Regions from separate parts of the Proteus faecis genome, predicted to be linked through region 4. Evidence: predicted binding sites of a transcription regulator. Region 4 holds the regulator's gene; each other region holds the start of a gene.
What was found. The regulator CRP, encoded in region 4, controls carbon source genes, mostly activating them, when cyclic AMP is high. The targets are predictions, from matches to a motif close to ATGTGANNNNNNTCACAT.
Positions count from the first base shown of each region.

Region 1: the regulator CRP is predicted to act here: its motif matches at 1,334-1,351, upstream of deoC (deoxyribose-phosphate aldolase).
Region 2: the regulator CRP is predicted to act here: its motif matches at 887-904, upstream of ompW (outer membrane protein OmpW).
Region 3: the regulator CRP is predicted to act here: its motif matches at 965-982, upstream of QSH13_RS17920 (NupC/NupG family nucleoside CNT transporter).

Region 1 is NZ_JASVWV010000005.1:45,688-47,898, reverse strand. Features, by position in the region: gene QSH13_RS08575 (DeoR family transcriptional regulator) at 1-479, opposite strand, end outside; gene deoC (deoxyribose-phosphate aldolase) at 535-1,203, opposite strand; gene rbsK (ribokinase) at 1,383-2,211, shown strand, end outside.
Region 2 is NZ_JASVWV010000001.1:152,242-154,452, reverse strand. Features, by position in the region: gene QSH13_RS00680 (YciC family protein) at 1-621, opposite strand, end outside; gene ompW (outer membrane protein OmpW) at 1,054-1,713, shown strand.
Region 3 is NZ_JASVWV010000029.1:946-3,156, reverse strand. Features, by position in the region: gene QSH13_RS17920 (NupC/NupG family nucleoside CNT transporter) at 1-805, opposite strand, end outside; gene QSH13_RS17915 (TatD family hydrolase) at 1,094-1,876, opposite strand; gene QSH13_RS17910 (patatin-like phospholipase family protein) at 1,869-2,211, opposite strand, start outside.
Region 4 is NZ_JASVWV010000006.1:206,015-208,225, reverse strand. Features, by position in the region: gene QSH13_RS10380 (phosphoribulokinase) at 1-279, shown strand, start outside; gene QSH13_RS10375 (OsmC family protein) at 369-776, opposite strand; gene crp (cAMP-activated global transcriptional regulator CRP) at 1,089-1,721, shown strand; gene argD (bifunctional acetylornithine/succinyldiaminopimelate transaminase) at 1,814-2,211, opposite strand, start outside.

The DNA.
Region 1 (2,211 bases), on a different contig from region 4:
TTGAAGAATGAATCACTTTTAGGGCGGTATTCACCTCCGCAGAGTAATACGGTGGCATTTTTTTTCTGACTTAATGCTAAAAATACTCGATGAGAATAACAGATCCCAGTGAAATGCAGGTTATCGGGAATAAGCTCAATCAGTGTGGGAATAAATTGTCCGTTATCGAAAAAAAGAACATCGCCTTCAGACACCATGCCAGCAGCAAGATTAGGAATATGAAGTTCTTCTGTTTGATCCGGCGTAATAATATTGGAGGATGTTGATAGCGATCCTGCATGAGGTTGGGCTAATGCAACAATATAGCCACCTAATAATGACATTGGGAACGGGTTTTCAGCATCAGAGCTAAGATCTCGTCTAATCGTCATCTCAGAAACTTCAAGGATCCTTGCGGCGTCTTTAAGATGTATGCGACCTGAGCGTTTTATACATTCACTGAGGCGGCGCAAACGTTCGTGCTGTTTGGTCTCTATCACCGAAGGATCCTTGTATTATCGAATAGCGCACTCCAAAAAAAGATACGCTAAATAATTAGTAAGTTGATTCAGGTGCATCTGAATCTGTTGCGATAGCGACACTTGCGCTAGCTCCGATACGTGTTGCTCCTGCTTTGATCATGTTTAATGCTGTTTGGCGATCGCGAACACCACCAGAAGCTTTCACGCCAACTTCATCACCAACGGTTTTACGCATCAAAGCAACATGATGTTCTGTTGCGCCCATTGTACTGTATCCTGTCGATGTTTTCACAAAATCAACGCGGATCTCACGGCACATTTCACAGACTAAACGTACTTCGTCGTCAGTTAATAAGCAAGTTTCTAAAATCACTTTCAGAGTTGTATTACCACAAGCTGCTTTTACTGCTTCAATATCTTGTTTTACGAAGTCTAAACGACCGCTTTTTAACATACCGATATTGATAACCATATCGACTTCTTGTGCACCTTGACGAATAGCTTCAGCTGCTTCAAATGCTTTTGTTGCTGTTAAACCAGCCCCAAATGGGAAGTCGATAACACAACATACTTTTACATCACTGCCTTCAAGGCAAGTTCTTGCTAAAGGGATGTAAGAAGTGTTAATACACACAGAGAAGAAACCGTGTTCAATTGCTTCAGCACACAATTTCTTGATTTGTGATTCAGTTGTATCTGCAGCAAGAAGAGTATGATCGATATAATTAGCTAATGGACGCATAGTCTATTCCTTAGTAAAGAGATTGTTATTTTTCACTCATGTTAGTTTGGTAACATATTAGAGCCGTTTTAATGAGATAACAATCACAGATGATATCTAAATAACATTATACTGTTATACATCTAACAAAATGTCACTATTTTCACATTTGAAAATTTCATATAAGAGTAAGAGGCGCTATGGATATTGCAGTGATTGGTTCAAATATGGTGGATTTAATCACCTATATAGATAGGATGCCAAAAGAGGGGGAAACCCTTGAGGCGCCGGCATTTAAGATGGGTTGTGGTGGTAAAGGAGCAAATCAAGCGGTTGCGGCTGCTAAATTAAATTCAAAAGTGATGATGTTAACAAAGGTCGGTGATGATATTTTCGCGGATAATACCATCATGAATTTAGGATCTTATGGCATTAATACACGCTATGTTGAAAAAGTACCCGGCACAACAAGTGGTGTTGCTCCTATTTTTGTGACATCTCAATCATCAAATAGCATTTTAATTGTTAAAGGTGCTAATCAACATTTGTCGCCAGAAGATATTGATAGAGCGGCAGATAGTCTGAAAAAATGCAAAATAATCGTATTGCAATTAGAAATCCCGCTTGAAACGGTCTATCACGCTATTGAGTTTGGCAATAAACACCATATTCCTGTGTTATTTAACCCAGCACCAGCTTCAAAAGCATTAGATCTTGGTATTGCTGCTCGTTGTGATTTTTTTGTTCCGAATGAAACCGAACTTGAAATATTGACCGGTATGCCAATCACTACAATGGATGAAATTCGCAAAGCCGCTTATTCTTTACTACAAAAAGGATTTAAGAATGTCATCGTTACGTTAGGTGAAAAAGGTGCATTATGGATGAACGGCGAAATTGAAAAGCACATTCCTGCCATTAAAGTTGATGCAATAGATACCAGTGGAGCAGGGGATGCCTTTATTGGTTGTTTTTCCCATTATTATGTTCACACTAATAATATTGACGAAGCATTAAATAAAGCAGTGA
Region 2 (2,211 bases), on a different contig from region 4:
TCCGATGCCAAATTGCAATAAAATCCAAATACCTAAAGCTGGAATAAGTGAGCCAGATTCACTAAACCCAATTTTCCAACCTAAACGTATTGCACTTCCCATATTTTGTTGGCGTACTAAAACAACCGGTGCTAATGCAAAACCAATGAGCAAAATAATACCGGGAATAATCATCACCATAAAACCTGCGCTAATTAAAATAGAGCACAGTACAATCAATAAAAACATTTTTGGCAAGCGAGATAAGCATGCGTTAAATGTTTGTCCTAGAGTCACATTGTGACCAGCAGAGATTGCCATAGCGAACATCAATAAGGTGAGAACCAAAATGCTTTGTTGTAATGTTTCAAATGCATACAGTGATAATACTTTTTTGGCAATACCCACGACACTGTTTGACATTGCTTCTAACTCAGCAGGAGAAGCAGAGGAAAGTTGCGTATTTTTAAAATTAGCCACAAATTCAATCATCAATTGGTATTCTTGAGGATTGGGGCCAATTAAGACATGAACTATCGCTAAAATAGCAGCAAGGATAGCGGAAAGGGTAACAATGCTACGTCGTTCATTCTTATAAAAATTCAGACTGTCTCGGTAGATTGTGCGTGCCGTGGTAGGCATGAAACTGCTCCTATAAAAATAGACTGTGTCAATGCGCGCTATTGTACCTTCTACAACAACAAAATGGGATATTTTCTCTTACTTCTCTTATTTGGTTTTTTTCTTACTATCAATAATTAGAATATACTTATTATTTAAAATAAATAAAACATTCTTTTAACATAAAGGCAACCTTATTTTTAAATACATTTTTTAGGGTATTTTTTATTCAAAAATTATTAATAAAAATAAATTTAATTATAAGAAAAAATTGTATTAATCTGTAATTTGATGCAGATCAATTATAAATAATCGCATTGATAAATAATAATAAGAGAAATAACACTTTCTGCAAAAATAATTCCAAAGTTGTGATCGGTATTAGATCATAATTATCAATAAATGGTTATATTTTTAGCGGAGATTTTACTTATTACAGGAATGGGTTAAATAATGAAAAAACTTTCTGCGCTTATTTTAGCGGCTGCAACTCTTGCGCCTTCTATTTCTTTTGCTCACCAAGCAGGTGATTTCTTATTCCGTGCAGGTACAGCAACAGTTCGTCCTAATGCGGGTTCTGATGCAATATTAGGTGGCGACCATTTTGAAGTAAATAATAATACTCAATTAGGTTTAACCTTTGGGTATATGATTACTGATAATATTGGTGTTGAGTTATTAGCAGCGACTCCTTTTGAACATAAAGTATCATTAACTGGTGTTGGTGAAATTGCAAAAGTTAAACATTTACCACCAACATTAATGGCACAGTATTACTTTGGTAATAGTGAAGATAAACTGCGTCCTTATTTAGGTGCTGGTTTGAACTTTACCACTTTCTTTGATGAGAAATTTAATAACAACCCTGCAGTAGGCACTGGAGCGGGTGGTTTAGGCTTAAATGGGCTTGATCTTAAGGATTCATGGGGTTTTGCAGCACAAGCAGGTTTAGATTATAACCTGGATAAAAACTGGATGTTGAATGCTTCTGTTTGGTGGATGAATATCGAAACAAAAGCAAGATTTAATAGTAGTGTTGCTGATAAAGACTTTGACGTTAAAACACGTTTAGACCCATTTGTATTTATGTTTGGTGTGGGCTACCGTTTCTAATTCTTCTTTCTTTAAAAGAATATCTCATAATGAAAAAGCGAGGTTTATCTTCGCTTTTTTTATCTTTTAAATTTGCACAGAACCTTTCTTTTTTAGATTATATAAAGTTTCTATTTTATTGTTAAATACATCATTTATGAGTAATTGAAAATAGAGATAAATAGAAAAGATATATTTTAAATATAACATTTAATATTAAGATAATAATTAAGATGCATTTAATACGCATCTTTTGTTTTTACCTTCTTAATAAGATAAAAAAGTGTATTTTTATTTATTAAAAACCAATGTTCTTTTTATAAATAAAATAGGGTATTAAATAGGTATATTTTAAATGCAACTTTAATTTGGTTTTAGTGAAAGTGCTTTGTGTATCAAGAGATAGAAAGAAATAAAAAAAGAATAAAAGAGGGTTAAGAGAAGCAATATTCATAAAAATAAGAAGGTTGGTTTTTAACCATTAAATGATTAATTATTCTTTTCAATTATTCTCTTTAC
Region 3 (2,211 bases), on a different contig from region 4:
GTAACATAGCACCGACGTTAAGGGCGAGTTGTAAACCTGAAGAGGCCCCCGCTGCTGCCGCATCGATAATATTGGCTGGTTTTTCTTCATCTGCCATTTTATCAAGTGCATCTTTTTGATCATCTGGTGTTTCTGTTTCAGGGATCAATAATTTAGCAAAGAGTAAACCACCAGGAGCCGCCATAAAGGAAGCTGTAATCAGATACTCCAACGGTACGCCCATGCTAGCGTATCCAGCAAGTACTGAACCCGCAACAGAGGCTAAACCACCACACATAACAGCAAAGAGTTCTGAGGTTGTCATTCTTGCAATATAAGGACGAACAACAAGCGGTGCTTCTGTTTGTCCAACAAAAATATTTGCAGTTGCAGACATAGATTCTGTTCGTGATGTACCCAGTACTTTTTGTAAACCACCACCAAGAATTTTGATGACGATTTGCATAATGCCAAGGTAATACAACACGGCAATTAGTGAAGAGAAAAACACGATAACAGGCAGTACGCGTAGGGCGAATACGAAACCGCCACCACCAAACAATTCGAACATTTTATCTGATACTAAGCCCGCAAAGAGGAAACTCATCCCATTATTGCCGTAATCAATAACATTCTTAACACTCTCAGAAACCGCAATAAGCACTTCGCGGCCACCGTCAGAATAAAGAACAAATGCACCTAAGCCAATCTGAATAAGGAATGCGCCACCAACTGTACGTAGTCTAATTGCACGTCGATTGCTGGAAAACAGAATGGCTATCAATATTAATGTTGCCATTCCGACCAAGCTCATAATGAGTTGCATTGAAGGGTCCCTGTTCACATAAAAATTTAATGGATTATCAATAATACCCTTACCAGAGCTTATTGACTCTTTTTGCCAGATAATTATACCTAGTCTAAGAAAAGAACCCTCAACATCCATCACAAATAGGGTCTGAAAAAAGTAACACAAAAGTCACAAATGAGAAGTAGATCACACAAAAAGAGGGGAAAACCGCATTATTGAATAGGTTGAATAGAGAGAAAACATCATCCGATTAACAAACCATGTATTCAATTTTAACCAGTAAAGTTAAATTCAATTCAAGAGCTAGATATTATCTTTTAACCGAAATAATTGTAGGCTATTAAAATAGAGTTGCTGAGCGATTATCTCAGGTGATCCTTGACGTAGCTCACAGAGTTGAGAAAAAATATATTGAATTCGTTCTGGGCGATTGGGTTCACCTTGAAAACCACTCACTGGCATATCAGGAGCATCTGTCTCTAATAATAGGTATTCTAGTGGTAACGAGGCAATTGCGCGACGAGTTTTTTGTGCTCGCTCATAAGTAATGGTTCCACCAACGCCAATAAAATAGCCTTGCTGAATAAACTTTTCAGCTTGTTGCAAACTTCCTGAAAAACCATGGATCACCCCTTTTCGAGGCACATCATAACGGCGTAAAAGTGCACTTAACTTATCGTGGGTTTTACGAGAATGCAGGATCACTGGCAAATCAAATTCAATTGCTAGTTTAAGCTGTGCGATTAAAAACGCCTCTTGCTTTTCTGCCTGGGGATTATTCATATAGCCATCAAGCCCTATCTCTCCGATGGCAACACAACGAGAAGTTGTTTTTAATTTTTGTTCTAATTCCAATAGATGCTGTTCAGTGTGCTCTTCAATATATAAAGGGTGTAACCCCAATGCACAATATAATTGATGGTAATGATTAGCTAACTCTGCAACAACATCAAAATTCCAACGTGCAACAGCAGGAATAATTATTTTTTCAACATGACCTTGATGCGCTTGTGACAAGCTATTGGCAATATCATCATAAAAAACGGGAAAATCAAAATGGCAGTGAGTATCAATAAATTTATTCATTCTGAATTTGTCTCACGTCAGGGTGTATACTTCGCGTTCCTTGTTGAATAATAGAAGCATTCTCTGCTTTATCAGCCTTCGCTTCTGTTTCAAACAAACTAAAGACTTTTTTATCGTGCTGTTTGAATTTTTTCTTAGAAAAGTGTTGACCAATTGTCGCCAGAAAATAGCGCCCACAACGTCTCCCCACATGATAATCATGATTTAATGCACTTAAACGACTTCCTAATGCACTTGATTGCAATGTAGTTGGTGGATATATTTCAACAACAACACTATCTTCTGGTGGAGATTGGATAAATTTAAGTGTCTCGGTATAGGTTTCTATATGGACT
Region 4 (2,211 bases):
TTCTCACGCACTCACATTAATTTCCAGCGAGTCCCAACTGTTGATACTTCGAATCCTTTTTCTGCTAAAGCAATTCCCACTCTGGATGAAAGCTTTATTGTTATTCGTTTTCGAGGCTTAACCGATATTGATTTTCCCTATTTACTTGCAATGCTACATGGCTCATTTATGTCGACAATAAACACGATTGTTGTACCAGGAGGGAAATTAGGATTAGCGATGGAATTAATTATGGCGCCATTAGTCAAAAAATTATTAAATGGCGAAAAGATAAGTTAACCAAAATAAAAATTATCTCTATAAAAATAATATCCCATTAATTAAGGGATATTATTTTTCAAATTAAACTTTATTTTAAAATATCAAAATTAGTCAGCATTTTTTATTTCAAATGAATGCGTAATATTGGCTGCTTTTCCTAGCATTAAAGAAACAGAACAATATTTTTCTGCCGATAATTGAACCGCTCGTTCTACAATTTTATCCGTTAACTCTTTACCTGAAACAATAAAATGTAAATTGATATCAGTAAATAAACGAGGAGCTTCTTCACGTCGTTCTGATGTTAATTTTACTTCACAATCAGTCACTTGGTGACGACCTTTTCGTAAAATGCTTACAACATCAATAGCGCTACACCCACCCGCAGCAATTAAAACCATTTCCATTGGGCTTGGGGCTTTATCTCCTGAATTCCCATCCATCATAATTTGATGGCCAGATGAAGATTCACCGACAAAAGATAAATCTTCAACCCACTTAACTCTCGCTTCCATTTATTTTCCCCTAAAGATGACAGAAACTAAAAGAGTACATTCTCATAATTCAACTAGCAATTAGCAAATAGGTTTATTATGCTGACTGCGTAAAACGAGACTTAATGCACTAATTGTGTTAAAAACAATATCTGCTTGATGATAGTGGTTAAGATCAATGCATTATTTTCTCATTTATTATAATCTATTCCATATTAACTTACCGTGTTCTCAGGAAGTTAATAGGTAAAGATAGGATTTTTAAGCACGCTGTCTCAAAAGGGAACCTATCCGTTTTGAAAGGCTGCATTTAACGTACAGAGGATAACGCGAATGGTTCTCGGCAAGCCGCAAACAGACCCGACTCTTGAATGGTTTTTGTCACACTGCCATATTCACAAATATCCATCCAAGAGCACGCTGATCCACCAAGGTGAGAAAGCGGAAACACTTTATTATATTGTTAAAGGTTCCGTGGCTGTTCTTATTAAAGATGAAGAAGGAAAAGAGATGATCCTCTCCTACCTAAATCAGGGGGATTTCATCGGTGAACTTGGATTATTTGAAGAAGATCAAGAACGTAGTGCATGGGTTAGAGCAAAAACAGCCTGTGAAGTAGCAGAAATTTCCTATAAAAAATTCCGCCAATTAATTCAGGTTAACCCTGATATTCTGATGCGCCTTTCTGCTCAAATGGCGAACAGATTACAAACGACATCAGAAAAAGTAGGTAATCTTGCTTTCCTTGATGTAACAGGTCGTATTGCACAAACCTTATTAAACTTAGCAAAACAACCCGATGCAATGACGCATCCTGATGGCATGCAAATTAAAATTACACGTCAGGAAATTGGTCAAATCGTTGGTTGTTCACGCGAAACTGTAGGCCGTATTCTGAAAATGTTGGAAGATCAAAACTTGATCTCCGCACACGGTAAAACTATCGTTGTTTACGGGACTCGCTAAGTTTCCCTCTCGAACAAACAATAGCCCATAAAAGGGCTATTGATATACTTTTGTATAAGCCCCATCTTCGTTGATGGGGTTTTTCGTTGATACTACCCTTTTACAAATTCTGCAATAGCCGCTTTTAATGCCACCATTCCTTCTTGTAGCTCTTCTTGAGTAATAATTAACGATGGTGTAAAACGCATCACATCGGCTCCTGCGTTTAACATCATTAAACCATGTTTGGCTGCAAGACCGAGTAACTCTTTGGCTTTACCTTCATATTGCGGTGCCAATTGTGCACCAATCAATAAACCTTGTCCTCGAATTTGCGAAAAGACATTATACGTTTGATTGATTGCCACCAGTTCATCCACAATCCATTGATAACGCTTTTCTACACCTTCAAGTACTTCAGATGTATTAATTAAATCAAATGCAACATTACCCACTGCACAAGCTAATGGATTACCACCATAAGTTGTACCATGAGTCCCTACGCCCATGA